4 regions of the Variovorax restrictus genome follow, and region 2 is predicted to be linked to each of the others. Evidence: predicted binding sites of a transcription regulator. Region 2 holds the regulator's gene; each other region holds the start of a gene.
The links. Region 2 encodes sigma-54, which starts transcription at its own class of promoters, with help from an activator protein. Its sites were predicted from a motif close to TGGCANGNAANCTGCTTT; they were not measured.
Positions count from the first base shown of each region.

Region 1: the regulator sigma-54 is predicted to act here: its motif matches at 1,879-1,896, upstream of ACSFA0_RS01170 (isopenicillin N synthase family dioxygenase).
Region 3: the regulator sigma-54 is predicted to act here: its motif matches at 2,707-2,724, upstream of ACSFA0_RS13840 (CmpA/NrtA family ABC transporter substrate-binding protein).
Region 4: the regulator sigma-54 is predicted to act here: its motif matches at 1,949-1,966, upstream of ACSFA0_RS10785 (amidohydrolase/deacetylase family metallohydrolase).

Region 1 is NZ_JBPJZH010000001.1:237,538-241,411, forward strand. It holds gene ACSFA0_RS01155 (malonic semialdehyde reductase) at 1-515, shown strand, start outside; gene rutF (NADH-dependent FMN reductase RutF) at 530-1,015, shown strand; gene rutR (HTH-type transcriptional regulator RutR) at 1,019-1,768, opposite strand; gene ACSFA0_RS01170 (isopenicillin N synthase family dioxygenase) at 1,925-2,908, shown strand; gene ACSFA0_RS01175 (ABC transporter substrate-binding protein) at 2,954-3,874, shown strand, end outside.
Region 2 is NZ_JBPJZH010000004.1:12,347-16,220, reverse strand. It holds gene ACSFA0_RS21050 (thiol:disulfide interchange protein DsbA/DsbL) at 1-46, shown strand, start outside; gene lptA (lipopolysaccharide transport periplasmic protein LptA) at 169-843, shown strand; gene lptB (LPS export ABC transporter ATP-binding protein) at 858-1,652, shown strand; gene ACSFA0_RS21035 (RNA polymerase factor sigma-54) at 1,672-3,231, shown strand; gene ACSFA0_RS21030 (THUMP domain-containing class I SAM-dependent RNA methyltransferase) at 3,244-3,874, shown strand, end outside.
Region 3 is NZ_JBPJZH010000001.1:2,930,447-2,934,320, reverse strand. It holds gene ACSFA0_RS13850 (ABC transporter ATP-binding protein) at 1-350, opposite strand, end outside; gene ntrB (nitrate ABC transporter permease) at 347-1,270, opposite strand; gene ACSFA0_RS13840 (CmpA/NrtA family ABC transporter substrate-binding protein) at 1,281-2,525, opposite strand; gene ACSFA0_RS13835 (nitrate- and nitrite sensing domain-containing protein) at 2,849-3,874, opposite strand, start outside.
Region 4 is NZ_JBPJZH010000001.1:2,279,737-2,283,610, forward strand. It holds gene ACSFA0_RS10770 (isopenicillin N synthase family dioxygenase) at 1-255, opposite strand, end outside; gene ACSFA0_RS10775 (SDR family NAD(P)-dependent oxidoreductase) at 255-1,010, opposite strand; gene ACSFA0_RS10780 (MarR family winged helix-turn-helix transcriptional regulator) at 1,318-1,827, opposite strand; gene ACSFA0_RS10785 (amidohydrolase/deacetylase family metallohydrolase) at 2,014-3,282, shown strand; gene ACSFA0_RS10790 (oxamate carbamoyltransferase subunit AllG family protein) at 3,296-3,874, shown strand, end outside.

The sequences.
Region 1 (3,874 bases), on a different contig from region 2:
AGCCGGTGAGCGACGACCTGCTCCAGCAGGTCTACGACCTCGCCCGCATGGGCCCGACCTCGGTCAACTGCTCGCCGGCCCGCTTCGTCTTCGTGCGCACGCCCGAAGGCAAGGAACGCCTGAAGCCGGCCCTGTCGCCCAGCAACGTCGACAAGACGATGACGGCGCCGGTCACGGTGATCGTGGCCTGGGACACGGCCTTCTACGACAAGCTGCCGACGCTCTTCCCGCATGCCGACGCACGCCCGTGGGTGGCCAGCACCCCCGAGCTGGCGCACGAAACCGCCTTCCGCAACGGCACGCTGCAGGCCGCCTACCTGATGCTCGCCGCCCGCTCGCTGGGGCTGGACGCCGGCCCGATGTCGGGCTTCGACAAGGCCAAGGTCAACGACGCCTTCTTCGGCGGCACCACGTGGACCGTCAACTTCCTCGTCAACCTCGGCCACGGCGACGCGTCGAAGGTGTTCGGCCGCCTGCCGCGGCTGGACTTCGCCGACGCCTGCACGCTCGCCTGAACCAGAACAGCCCCATGCACAAGGCCGACTACCGCAACGCCATGTCGCGCCTGGGCGCGGCCGTCAACATCATCACCACCGACGGCCCGGCCGGGCGCGCGGGCTTCACGGCCTCGGCCGTGTGCAGCGTGACCGACGAGCCCCCCACGCTGCTCATCTGCCTGAACCGCACGGCCTCGGTGTACCCGGCCTTCGAGGTCAACGGCGTGCTGTGCGTGAACGTGCTGGCGCCGGGCCACCAGGAACTCTCCGGCGTGTTCGGCGGCAAGACGCCGATGGACGAACGCTTCGCGGCCGGCCGCTGGCACGAAGGCGTCACCGGCTCGCCGATGCTCGATGGCGCCGCGGTGTCATTCGATTGCCGCGTGGTGCGAAGCACCGCCGTGGGCACGCACGACGTGTTGTTCTGCGAGGTGGCTGCGATCACCCTCGGCGACACGGCCCACGGGTTGGTCTACTTCGACCGGCGCTACCACGGCCTCGTGACGACGGCGGATTAGGGGTCAGTCCGCAGCGATGCCCTGCAGCACGATGCGCTGCACGTTCTCCACCGTCTGCTCGAAGAAGGCCGGATCGTCGAGCGTGCGGCCAGTGATGGCCTGCACCTGCACGCCGAAGTCGGCGTAGTGCTGGGTGGTGGCCCACAGCGCGAAGATCAGGTGGTGCGGGTCGACGGGGCCGAGCTTGCCGGCCGCCACCCACGCGCGGATGACCTCCGACTTGCGTTCGACCAGGTCGCGCAGTTCGCGGCCGAGTTCGTCGCGCAGCAATGGTGCGCCCTGGATCATCTCGAGGCAGAACAGCCTCGATGCATCAGGCCGATCGCGCGAGATCACCAGCTTGCGGCGGATGTAGTCGGCGATGGCCTTGCGCGGGTCCTGTTCCACGCTGAAGCCGCGCAGCGGCTCGAGCCACACGGTGAGCAGGTCGCGCAGCACGCAGACATACAGCTCTTCCTTGTTGGCAAAGTAGTAGAGCAGGTTGCTCTTGGAGACATCGGCGCGCGCGGCCACCTGGTCGATGCTGGTGCCGTGCAGCCCGTAGCGCGAGAACAGACCGAGCGCCGCAGCCAGGATGACGCTGCGCTTGTCCTCGATCTGACGCAGGCGCCGGTTGATCGCGGCCGGCCCGCGCGGGGCCGGTGCCCGCTTGGCCAGCACCCGCTGCGACGGCTTGGCGACTGATTTGGCGACTTTCTTGGGCGGTGGCTTGGTGGTGGGCTTCCCCGCGGTGCTCCCTGTCATCTTTGCCATGTCCTGGTGCTTTCTTGTGCATTGCGCTTCCACGTGCACATCCGCTTGCACGAGCCGTACCCGCCTGGTGCGGCGGGGCGACGGTAACGCATTTGTCCATTTGGTCCAACTGGCATGGACGTTGCGTGCCGTCGAGCTCCACGAACGAAGTACCCGATGCTGACGTCCATTCCCCTCATCGATCTCGGCGGCAACGTCGACCCGCACAGTGCCGCGGCGCAGGCCAGCGCCGCCGCACTGCACGACGCACTGAGCACCCTCGGCTTCGCCTACATCGGCGGCCACACGGTGTCGCCCGCCACGCGCGCCGCGGCCTTCGCGGCGTCGAAGCAGTTCCACGAATCGCCGCTCGAACGCAAACAGTCGCTCGCCATCAATTCGGCGCACCGCGGCTACATGGGCATGGCGACCTCGACCATCGTCACCTCCTCCGTGGCCAAGGTGACCAAGCCCAACATGAGCGAGTCGCTGATGCTGATGCACGAGCTGCCGCCGGACGACCCCGGCCTGCTCGCCGGGCTGCCGATGCAGGGCCCGAACCAGTGGCCGACGTGGCTGCCCGACTTCGAGCCCGCCATGAAACAGTACGTGCGCGAGGTCGACGTGCTGGGCCGCTACATCGTGCGCCTGATCGCGATCAGCCTCGGCCTGCCGGCCACATCGCTCGACCACCACTTCGAGCACCCGACCACCTTCCTGCGCGCGCTGCATTACCCGCCGCAGCCGCCGCAGGACGACGACCAGATGGGCTCGGCGCCGCACACCGACTACGGGATCATCACGCTGCTCGCCCAGGACAACTCGGGCGGCCTGCAGGTGCGCCCGCGCGGCGGCGACTGGATCGAAGCACCGCCAATCGCCAACACCTACGTGCTGAACGTCGGCGACATGCTGGCGCGCTGGACCAACGGCCGCTTCGTGTCGACGCCGCACCGCGTGATCAACCGCTCGGGCGGCGACCGCTATTCGCTGCCCTACTTCCTCGACCCGTCGATGGATGCGCTCATCGAGTGCCTGCCAACCTGTACCGACGCCGAGCACCCGCCCCTCTACCCGCCGGTGCCCTACGGCGAATACCTGATGGAGCGGCTCAACAAGAACTACGACTACCGGCGAGACACGTCGAAGGCCTCGGCCTGACGCCCTTCTTCACTTCTCTTCCTCTTTTCTTCTTCAAGGACACCCATGAAAAACTTCTCCCGCCGCGACTACCTGCAGGCCATGGCCGCTGCCGCGGGCATGTCGGCGCTGGCCATCCCCGGCATTTCCGCCGCTGCACAGAACCTGGTCGTGAACACCTATGGCGGTCGCTGGGAGAAGTTCTGGCGCTCCGACCTGATGCCGATGTTCCAGAAGACGGCCGGCGTCGAGACCACGCTCGACGTGGGCCTGGGCAAGAACTTCGTCGCCAACCTGCGCGCGGCCGGCATCGAGAAGCCGCCCTACAGCATCCTCATGCTCAACGAGAACATCGCGAGCATGGTGCGCGCCGAAGGCTACTTCGAGGCCATCCCCGCGGCCAAGGTGCCGAACCTCGCCAGCGCGTACCCGTTCCTGCGCAACCCCGGCGACAACGGCGTGCGCGCCATCGTGTCGACCATCGGCATCGGCTACCGCAAGGACCTGGTGAAGACGCCGCCGAAGTCGTGGAGCGACCTGTGGAGCAACCCCGAGTTCAAGGGCAAGATCGGCCTCTACCAGATCGGCAACACGGCCGCGATGCTGTTCCTGCTGATGACGGCCAAGCTCTACGGCGGCTCGCAAGACGCGATCGACCGCGCCTTCGTCGAGATCAAGAAGCTGCTGCCCTTCACGCAGGCCGACTGGAGCGGCACGCTGTCGACCATGCTCACGCGCGGCGACGTGACGGTGGCCGTCATCGACTTCCCCGAGATCGTCGCGCTGCAGAAGAAGGGCGTGCCGGTCGAGATGGTGGTGCCCACCGAAGGCGTGCTGGCCTTCGAGCAGTCCTTCAACGTGCTGAAGAACGCACCCGCCAAGGAAGAGGCCTACAAGTACCTCGACTTCATCCTGCGCGCCGACGTGCAGGAGATGATGGCCAAGGAGTTCTTCACCTCGCCGACCAACACCAAGTCGAAGCTCGAC
Region 2 (3,874 bases):
CCTCGAGGTGGTCAGCCTGCTGACCGCCGAAGCGCGAAAAGGCTGAGCCTGCGGCCGTTCGACCCGGCCGTGCCACCTTCTCAAAGCCCGCCTTGGCGGGCTTTTTCGTCCGGGCGACCGGATGCACTGGTCCGGCGCATACAATCGTCGAGCAAGTTTCGTGCCTTTATGACACTTCGATCCCACACTCCCTTCTCCTCCCTCCTGCGCGCCGGCTTTGCCGCGCTGCTGCTCGCCGTCGCTACCGTGCCGGCGCTGGCCGAAAGGGCCGACCGCACCAAGCCCATGAACATCGAGGCCGATGCCATGCGCTACGACGACCTGAAGCAGACCAGCGTGTTCACCGGCAACGTGGTGGTGACCAAGGGCACCATCATCATCCGCGGTGCGCGCATCGACGTGCGCCAGGACCCGGAGGGCTACCAGTACGGCGTGGTCACCGCCGCGCCCGGCAAGCTGGCCTACTACAAGCAGAAGCGCGACTCCGGCGTCGACGAATGGACCGAGGGCGAGTCGGAGGTGATCGAGTACGACAGCCGCGCTGACAACGTCAAGTTCATCCGCCGCGCCATCATGCGGCGGCTGATCGGCGCCAAGGTCAACGACGAGACAACGGGTGCCCTGATCGTCTACGACCAGAGCAACGACACCTTCACCGTGAATGGCGCGCCGCTGCCGCCGGGCGCCAGCGTGGCGACCGGCGACAAGGGCAGCCGTGTGCGCGCCATCCTGACGCCCAAGTCAGCCGGTGCGGATGCCGCCCAGCCGAGTGCACCCGCCGCGCCGGCACCCGGCCGCGGCCTGCGCCCGAGCACCACGCTCGGCGGAGAAGCGCGCCCGTGAACGACCGCGTGGACATGGCGAAGCAGGCCGTCCCGGCCGGTGCCGGTGCGGTCGAAGGCAGCCGGCTCCAGGTGCGCGGTCTGCAGAAGCGCTACGGCAGCCGACAAGTCGTCAAGAACGTCTCGCTCGACGTGCAGAAGGGCGAAGTCGTCGGTCTGCTCGGGCCCAATGGCGCCGGCAAGACGACCTCGTTCTACATGATCGTGGGCCTGGTGCGGGCCGACGCCGGCGAGATCAGCATCGACGGCGAGCCGATCGCGCACATGCCGATCCACCGCCGCGCCCGCATGGGCCTGAGCTACCTGCCGCAGGAGGCCTCGATCTTCCGCAAGCTGAGCGTGCAAGAGAACGTGCGCGCGGTGCTCGAGCTCCAGCGCGAGCCCGATGACAAGGGCCGCATGGTGCCGCTGTCGAAGAAGCGCACCGACGATCGCCTGAACGAGCTGCTGTCGGACCTGCGCGTCGAGCACCTGCGCGATTCGCCGGCGCTGGCGCTGTCGGGCGGCGAACGCCGCCGCGTCGAGATCGCCCGCGCCCTGGCCACGCAGCCGCGCTTCATCCTGCTGGACGAGCCCTTCGCCGGCATCGACCCGATCGCCGTGATCGAGATCCAGCGCATCGTCAGCTTCCTCAAGAGCCGCGGCATCGGCGTGCTCATCACCGACCACAACGTGCGTGAGACGCTGGGCATCTGCGATCACGCGTTCATCATCAGCGACGGGCAAGTGCTGGCACAAGGCACGCCTTCGGAGATCGTCGACAACGCCGAGGTACGCCGCGTGTACCTGGGCGAACACTTCCGCATGTAAGGGGAGGACGGAACTCTCCATGAAGCAGGGCCTGTCGCTGCGCGTTTCGCAGCATCTCGCGCTCACGCCCCAGTTGCAGCAGTCGATCCGGCTGCTGCAACTGTCCACGCTCGAACTGAGCCAGGAAGTGGAGCAGATGCTCGACGAGAACCCGTTTCTCGAGCGCACCGCCGAAGAGGCCGCCCGTGAGGAGTTCGGCGTCGACGCCGCCGATGCACCGCCACCGCGTGACGACGACTTTTCGCCCGGGCCCGCCGCCACCAGCGACAGCACCACCAGCACGACCGAGGCCGACACCCCGGCGGTCGACGCGACCGAAGCCACGCCCGACTGGGAAGGCGACGGCACCGTCGACATGGCGCCCGACGACAGCGAATGGGGCGGCGACGCGCCTCCGCGCGCCAACAACCTGGGCGACGACGATCGCGCCGACGCCACCGAGCTGGCGCGCAGCCAGGAATCGCTGCAGTCGCATCTGCACCGCCAGGCGCTGAGCCTGCGCCTGAACGAGAGCGACCAGGCCGCGCTGCGCTTCCTGATCGAGTCGCTCAACGACGACGGCTACCTCGAAGAGTCGCTGCCCGCCCTGGCCTCGGGCCTGGCCGGCGACGACAACGACGAGTTCGACGGCCTGGTGCACCACTTCCAGGTGGCGCTCGGCCTGCTGCAGAGCCTGGAGCCGGTCGGCGTGGGCGCGCGCGACCTCGGCGAATGCCTGGCCATCCAGCTGAAGGCGCTGGCCCGTGCGAACGAAAGTGCCGAAGAGGCGCAGATTCGCAAGACCGCCATCGCGATCTGCAAGCAGCCGATGGAGCTGCTCGCGCGGCGCGACTTCAAGCGCCTGGCCACGCTCACCCGCAGCAACGAGGAAGAGGTGCGCAGCGCGCTGCAATTGATCGCCACGCTCGAGCCCAAGCCGGGTCGGCGCTTCGTCGACGTGGAGCGCAACGTCGTGATCCCCGACGTGATCGTCACGCGCATCGGCACTGGCACCAACATCAAGTTCCGCGTGATGCTCAATCCCGACGTGATGCCGCGCCTGCGGGTGCACGACATCTACGCCGGCGCGCTCAAGCAGCACAAGGGCGAGGGCAGCCAGGCGCTGTCGCAGCGTCTGCAGGAGGCGCGCTGGTTCATCAAGAACATCCAGCAGCGCTTCGACACCATCCTGCGCGTGAGCAATGCCATCGTCGACCGGCAGAAGAGCTTCTTCGTGCACGGCGAGCTGGCCATGCGGCCGCTGGTGCTGCGCGAGATCGCCGACGAACTCGGGCTGCACGAATCCACCATCAGCCGCGTGACCACGGCGAAGTACATGTCGACGCCCTATGGCACGGTCGAGCTGAAGTACTTCTTCGGCTCCGCGCTGGGCACCGAGACCGGCGGCAACGCGTCCAGCACTGCGGTGCGCGCGCTCATCAAGCAGTTCGTCGGCTCCGAGAGCATCAAGAAGCCGCTGTCGGACAGCCAGATCTCCGAGATGCTGAAAGAGCAGGGCATCGAATGCGCCCGGCGCACCGTGGCCAAGTACCGCGAGGCGCTGCGCATCGCGCCGGCCAATCTGCGCAAGGCGCTGTAAGCAAGTCCGTTCATGAACCAGCTCCATCTTTTCCTGCCTTGCGCCGCCGGCGTCGAGGACTTTCTTGCGCAAGAAGTGCACGGCCTCACCGGCCTGGCCGGCGACGACCTGATGGCCTCGCGTGGCGGCGTCTTCGTGCGCGGTTCGTGGCGCGACGCCATGAAGCTCAACCTGTACAGCCGCCTCGCGCAGCGCGTGCTGATCGAACTGGCGCACGCGCCGTACCGCAGCGAGAACGACCTCTACGCCATCGCCAGCGGCGTGGCGTGGGAGATCTGGTTCACGCCGAAGCAGACCTTCAAGATCGAGACCACGGCGCAGCACAGCCCGCTGCAGAGCCTGAACTTCGCCACGCTGCGCATCAAGGACGCCATCGCCGACCGTTTCCGCGCCAAGGCCGGCGGCGTGCGGCCGAGCATCGAGACGCAGTGGCCCGACGTGCGCGTGTTCGCGCACCTCACCACCGACACCTGCACGCTCTACATCGACACCTCGGGCGAGCCGCTCTTCAAGCGCGGCTGGCGCCAGGACACCGGCGACGCGCCGCTGAAGGAAACCCTGGCTGCGGCCATGCTGGCCGCCAGCGGCTGGTGGAACCCGGAGACCGGCGCCGTGTCCGATGCGCCGCTGTACGACCCCTGCT
Region 3 (3,874 bases), on a different contig from region 2:
AGCTGCGCCTTGCTCTCGGTCGCCGCGAAGACGCGCTCCACGCCGAGATAGATGTTCTCGTAGCAGGTGAGCCAGGGCAGCAGCGAATGGTTCTGGAAGACCACCGCGCGCTCCGGGCCGGGGCCGGCGATTTCGCGGTTGGCGCACAGCAGCGTGCCGTGCGTCGGCTTGGTGAGGCCGGCGATCAGGTTCAGCAGCGTCGACTTGCCGCAGCCCGAGTGACCGATCAGCGCGACGAACTCGCCCTTGGCGACCGTCAGGTGGATGTCGCGCAGCGCCTGGAAGCTGCCCTTGGGCGTCTTGAAGGTCTGTTCGACATCGCTGATCTCGATGAACTTGTCTTCATTCATGACTTCACCTCTTCGAACGTGAACGCGGTGGCGATCTTGATGAGCGCGAATTCGAGCACCAGGCCGACCACGCCGATAACGAAGATCGCGATGATGATGTTGGCGACGTTGAGGTTGTTCCACTCGTCCCACACCCAGAAGCCGATACCCACGCCGCCGGTGAGCATCTCGGCGGCGACGATCACCAGCCAGGCGGTGCCCACGGCCAGGCGCACGCCGGTCAGCATGTAGGGCAGCACGGCGGGGAACAGGATCTTGGTGAGGATCTTCCATTCGCTCAGGTTCAGCACCTTCGCCACGTTCATGTAGTCGCTCGGCACGCGCTGCACACCGACCGCCGTGTTGATGACCATCGGCCAGATGGAGCAGATGAAGATGGTCCAGATGGCCGCCGGATTGGCGCCCTTGAAGACCAGCAGGCCGATCGGCAGCCAGGCCAGCGGCGACACTGGACGCAGCAGGCTGATGAGCGGGTTGAACATGCGCGAGAGGAACTCGAAGCGCCCGATGGCGAAGCCCGCCGGGATGCCCACCAGCGCCGCCAGGCCGAAGCCCAGTGCCACGCGCTGCAGCGACGACAGCACGTTCCAGCCCACGCCCTGGTCGTTCGGCCCCTTGCTGTAGAACGGATCGGCGAACACCGTCAGCGCCTGCTTGCCCGTGACCAGCGGCGAGGGGAAGCCGGTGGTGCTGTTCATCGCGATCAGCTCCCAGACCAGCAGCAGCAGACCGAAGCCGGCCAGCGGCGGCAGCACGCGCATCCAGAAGGCGCGCAGGTCGATCGGCTTGCGCGGCGCGGCCTGCACCGGCGCAAGCGCCGCAACGGCGGCAGCCTTGGCAGGCGTCGCGGCCGATGCGGTGGCCGGTGTGGAGAGAGGCACATTGGCCTCCAGCGGAGAATGAAAAACGGCGCTCACCATGGTGTTCTCCTCAGGCCTTGACCTTGAACGAATCGGCGTACTTGGCGGGGTCCTTGCCGTCCCACACCATGCCGTCCATCAGCTTGCTGGTGCGCATCGGTGACGCGGGCACAGGTGTCTTGGTGGCCGTCGCGGCCTGCTTGTAGATGTCGATGCGGTTGATTTCGGTCGCGACCTTGAGGTAGTCCGGGTGCGCCTTCAGCAGCCCCCAGCGCTTGTGCTGCGTGAGGAACCACATGCCATCCGACAGGTACGGGAAGTTGACCGCGCCGTCGTTGTAGAACTTCATGAAGTTCGGGTCGTCCCAGCTTTTGCCCATGCCGTTGACATAGCGGCCCAGGATGCGCTGGTTGATGGCGTCCACGCTGGTGTTGACGTAGCTCTTGTCGGCGATCGTCTCGGCCATCTTGTTCTTGTTCTGCAGGCCGGTGTCGATCCATTTGCCGGCTTCCAGAATCGCGGCGGTCACGGCACGCGCGGTGTTCGGGTACTTCTTGACGAAGTCGGCCGTGGTGCCGAGCACTTTCTCGGGGTGGTCCTTCCAGATGTCCTGCGTGGTGATGGCGGTCACCCCGATGCCGTCCATGATGGCGCGCTGGCCCCAGGGCTCGCCCACGCAGTAGCCGTCCATGTTGCCGATGCGCATGTTCGCCACCATCTGGGGCGGCGGCACCACGATGTTCTTCACGTCCTTGAACGGGTCGATGCCGGCCGAGGCGAGCCAGTAGTACAGCCACATCGCGTGCGTGCCGGTCGGGAAGGTCTGCGCGAAGGTGTACTCGCCCTTTTCCTTGGCGATCAGCTTGGCGAGCGAGGCCGCGTCGACCGCACCCTTGTCGGCCAGCTTCTTCGACAGCGTGATCGCCTGGCCGTTGTTGTTCAGGGTCATGAGCACGGCCATGTCCTTCTTGGTGCTGCCCACGCCGAGGTGCACGCCGTAGACCAGGCCGTACAGCACGTGGGCCATGTCGAGGTCGCCGTTGACCAGCTTGTCGCGCACACCGGCCCAGCTGGCTTCCTTGCTGGGCACGATCTTCACGCCGTACTTCTTGTCGATGCCCAGCACCGAGGCCATCACCACGCTGGCGCAGTCGGTCAGCGGGATGAAGCCGATCTTGACCTCCTCCTTCTCGGGCTTGTCGGAGCCCTGGGCGTAGGCAAGGGCGCGCAGCGCAGGGTCGATGCCGGCAGCACCGACAGCAGCCACCTGCAGCACGCGGCGGCGACTCAACTTCGTTTTCAGCAGATCGGTCATGGGGCGAACTCCGGAAGAAAAGGACAAAGCGAAAGACAAAAACAAAAAAGGCGTCCGCATCGCGTCGAAGCTGCTGATGAGCGAGCTTCGACGGATACGGACGCCTTTGTCCGGTTCGGTGGGCGACACCCTGCGTTGGATGCCACCTGCCTGCAGACCTACGTCGGTCTATGCAGCTTCACATGCAAGCGTTGTGCCAGCAGGGTGAAAGGTCGTCGCGCTATTGAAGTTGTAGCGGCCAGATGAGGAACGGCCAGGGGAGAACGACGGTTCGATCGTCCTTCAGGGTGCGGCACGCTTGTTGTGCAACGCACCAATCGCGCTCAGGGTTTCCCGTCCACGGGCAGGTATTCCGCCATCGAGAGCACTGATTCGGCCACGTCGATCAACCGCCGGTTCTGGTTCATCGCGGTCTGGCGCAGCATCTTGTGCGCCTCGGCCTCGCTCAGACGGCGGTGCGCCATCAGCAGGCCCTTGGCGCGCTCGACCAGCTTGCGCTCGTTGAGCGACGCACGCACGGTGTCGAGTTCGTCGCCCATGGCCTGCAGCCGTTGCGCCTGGTCCTGCACCAGGTCGAGGATGGATCGCTCCAACTGGCGCCCGTAGGCTGGCGCGCCGCTCGCCGCCGGGGCCACGGGCGGGGCATCGGGCTGGTCGAAGAAGGCCGACGACGCCGTCGCCGGTTGGTGCGCCATCTGCGCGAGCAGCGTCTCGTGGTTCGCCAGCTCGCCCCGGGCATGGCCGATCTTGGCGACGCACAGATGGTGCAGGTCCGCGGCCAGACGTTCCTCGACGGTCTGCATGGCGTCGATGCGGCGCGTGCAGCAGTCGAACCACACCGGGCTCAGGTTGGGGTCGAGCGCCACGCCGGTGGGCGCGGCGCAGGCGATGCGGCGCAGGCGCTCCAGCTCGGCGGTCTGGGCCGGCGGCAGGTGGGCCAGCCACTGCGCCTCCGGTTCGGGGCCGGAGAACTCCGAGAAGACCTGGAAGCAGCGCTCCTGCGATTCGATCAGGTGCAGCCATTGCTGCTGCCGTGCCGACTCGTTGCGGCCGGACGCGAAGGCGGCGGCGCCGCAGGCACGCTCCTGCCCGGCGAGTTCCTTGCCCTGCATGAAATTGAACATCGCCACCAGCAGCCGCGAAATCTCGGGGTCGGAGGCGCCGTCGGCGGCCTCGAACACCACCGCGAGCAGGCCGGCGATCACCTTGACGAAGGCGGCGGTTGCTTCCGTGGCTGGCATCTGCAGCGCGCCCACGCGCTGGCGCAGGGCCGGCAGGGCGTCCAGGCCCGGCACCACCCACGCGATGCGGCTGAACAGCCGGGCGCTGTTGCCCAGGCGGCGCGGGTC
Region 4 (3,874 bases), on a different contig from region 2:
CACCGTGACCTTCTCGGGCTCGGCGCGGCGCTTCTCGTCCAGCGGCAGATTGAAGAAGGTGCTGGCGTGGCCGCGCAGCGTGTCGATCAGCGCGAGCGGCACACCATGGCCGGTGATCGTGAAGAAGCCGATGTCGGTGCACGCGGCCTCGATCTCGCGCGCGACGCGCAGGCGCTCGGCGCGGGTGCCCTGCAGCGCCGGTGCAAGGTCGATCACGGGAATGGTGGTGTCGGGCATGTCGGCGGACTCGGGCATCAGTGGAAGTACGCGCCGCCGTCGACCACCAGCGTCTGGCCGGTGATGAAGGCCGACTGTGCGTCGGCGAAGAACTCGATGGCGCCCACCAGGTCGGCCGGGGTCATGTCCCGGGCGAGCACCCGGTTGCGCATCGACGGCTCGCGCACGCCTTCGACCAGCGTGGGGTTGCGGTGAACGCCGTCGCTCAGCGTGAAGCCCGGCGCCACGCTATTGACGAGGATCTGGTAGCGGCCGAGTTCGGTGGCGAGCGCACGCGTCAGCGAGATCACGGCACCCTTGCTGGCGACGTAGTGCGCCATCCAGGGGTTGCCCTTGAAGGCGACGCCCGAAGAGATGTTGACGATGCGGCCACCCCCGGCGCGCTGGAAGGCCGGCAGCACCGCCTGGCACATCAGGAACACGCCGATCACGTTGACGTCGAACACCTGGCGCCACTCCTGCGGCGTCAGCTGCTCGAAAGCCTTGGGTTCGAGGGTGGAGTAGATGCCGGCGTTGTTCACCAGCACATCGATGCGGCCGTGGCGCGATTCGGTGGCCTGCACGGCGGCACTTACTTGTTCGGGTGACGAGACGTCGAGTGCGACGCCCGTCACCTGGAGGTCGCGCGCTGCCAGCCTGGCGGCGGCTTCTTCGGCGCCGCTGCGGTCGGCGATGACGACCCGCGCGCCACGTTCGGCCAGGCGCTCAGCCGCGGCGAAGCCGATGCCGATGGCAGCGCCCGTGACGATGGCGACAGAACCTTCCAGACCCATGAGACCTCCGGTGACGGAAACCCGTGGCAGAAATGCCGCGGACCTGTGGGCTTTCAAGCAACGTCCATGCCACTAGCAGCTTGCGGTGTGTCTTGTCCTTGCGTTGCGTCAATAGCCAGGACAACAAGCAGGTCTGCGCGTGAAACTTACGATCGAGCAAGCGTCCGTGGGGATCTGGTGCCGTGCGTGATGCACCGTATCGGTGGCATGCCGCGCATTAATGGGGCATGCCACCTATTCATAGGAAGAACTCCGTAGGGCAGAGATGACGAATCGGGGAGGCCGCGCCCCCATCCCCTGGCCAGGCTCAGCGCAGCCGCAGGGGCGCCACGCTCTTGTGGTTGTTCGCTTCCACCAGCCGGATCAGCTGCAGCATGAACAGCTGCCGCTCCGCCGCAGGCAGGTGTTCGATGGTCCGGTCGTGGGCGCGCTGGGCTGCGGCTTCCATGCGGCGAACCATCGCCTTGCCTGCGCGACTGAGTTTGACCAGCTTCACGCGCTTGTCCTGCGCCGACTGGTTGCGCTCGATGAACTCACGGCTTTCCAGGCGGGGCAGCACCTCGGCGACGGTGGTGCGCTCGAGGCCGATCTCCATGGCCAGGGTGTTCTGGTCCATCTCGCCATGCTCCGCAAGTGCAGTCAGCAGGCTGTACTGCACAGGTGTGATGTTGAAAGCCTTGGTTTCTTCGGTGAAGAGGCCGCTGTGGATCTGATGCAGCCGGCGGATCAGGAAGCCCGGGCGTGCGAACAGCATCGAGCGTTCCTGTGCGGCCTGGAGTTCCACCTGGATGGTCTTGCTCTTGGTTTTCTCGGTCATCTGAACACGTGCGCAGCGTTGCGCGGCAGGGGCCGCATCCCGGCCCCGCGGAAGGGTGGGGCTGCGCGCCAGTTTAGCGGGCATGCCGCGCATCTGCTGCCGGACGGTCCGGTCAAGGGGGTGGCACGAAACATGCGGCATGCCACCTATCTCACTCAACAGAACCCATTCGGAACGACCAAGGAAATGACGAACATTCTGCTCAAAGGCGGCTGCGTGATCGATCCCGCCAACCAGCGCAACGGCATCATGGATGTGCTGGTGGCGGGCACGCGCATTGCGGCGGTCGGACCGGACCTGTCGGCCAGTGCACCGGCCGATACCGAGATGGTCGACTGTCGTGGGCAACTCGTGCTCCCGGGGCTGATCGACACCCACGCACACGTCTACCAGGGCGTGACCGGTCGCTTCGGGATGAACGCCGACCTGTGCGGCGTGCATTCCGGCGTGACCACTCTGGTCGACCAGGGCGGGCCGAGTTCGATCACCTTGCCGGGGTTTCGCGACTACGTCGTGGCCACTGCCAAGTCGCGCGTGGTGGCTTTCATGTCCTGCTACCTGGTGGGCGGGCTCGAGGGCCACTATTACCCCGAGCTGTACCGCCCGGACTGTCTTGACGTCGACGCGGCGGTGAAGGCCGCACGCAGCAACCGCGATCTGGTCCGCGGGCTGAAGGCGCATGCCGAGATCGGCGGCTTCGCGCGCTGGGGTGTCGACGTGATGCGGCTGGCCGCCCGCATGGGCCGCGAGGCGGAGCTGCCCGTCTACATCCATTTCGGTCAGCTCTGGCCGAAGCCGGAGGAGGGCGGGCTGGCCGTCGACCCCGACTCGATCTTCAACCAGGTCGTCGACATGCTCAAGCCGGGCGATGTGCTGGCGCATCCTTTCAGCCGGCACCCGGGCGGGTTCGTCGAACTCGACGGGAAGCTCCATCCGCTGGTGAAGGAAGCGGTCGCGCGCGGCTTGAAGATCGACGTGGGCCATGGTTCGCACTTCAGCTACCGCACGGCGCGCATCGTGCTGGATTACGGCGTGATGCCCGACACCCTCGGTGCCGACATGCACGGCTACAACACCACGGTGCCGGCGCCGCCCGGCACACCGGACTCGCACCCGGACGAGGAAGACCACATGTTCAAGGGGCGCATCCGATTCAGCTTGGTGTCGGCGATGACGAGCATGCTGGCACTGGGGCTGACGATCGAGCAGGTGGTGCCGATGGTCACGGTGAATGCGGCCCGCATGATCGGCATGGAAGACACGCTCGGCAGCCTGCGGGTCGGCGGCGAGGCCGACGTGAGCGTGCTGAACGACCAGCGCGGCCGCTGGACCTTGCACGACAACGAAGGCACAGCCGTCACGACCGACCGCCTGCTCACGCCCGCCTTCTGCCTGCGCGCAGGCGAGCGCTTCGATGCTGTCGCATCGATCCTGCCCGTGGCGCAAGCGGCCTGACGGAGTGCCGGCTGTGACTTCCTCATTACCTGGGTCGCCGCAGGCGGTCGATGCCGCATCCTGGGCGCGACCCTTCGAAGGTGCCAGCCTGCGGGACGTGGTGTTGCGGCGCGACGCGTTGCCCGACCTGGGCCCGACGGTGCTGTTGCACGCCGGTCCGCCGTTCGAAGGCGAGGTTCCACGTGCCGTTCACAACGCCTGCGTGCAGGCGCTGTTGTTCGAAGGGGTGGCCGCCGACGAGGCGCATGCGCGCGCCATGCTGTCGACCGGCGCGGTTGAGCTTCGTCCTGCGCAAGACCACGGCGTGGTCACGCCGCTGGCGCAGGTCGTTTCGGCCTCGATGCCGATGGCCGTGGTCGGCGATGCGAGCCACGTCGCATGGGCGCCGCTGGTCGAGGGGCCGCCGCCGGCCCTTCGCTTCGGCACGCAAGCGCCGGAGGCGCGCTCGCGTCTTGCCGCGATCGTCGATTTCGGCCTGCAGCGGCTCGCACCGCTGCTGCGGGCGCAGCCTGTCGCGCTGTCATCGATCGTCGTGCAGGCACTCAAGCAGGGCGACGAATGCCACGCGCGCACCGGAGCGGCCAACGCGGCG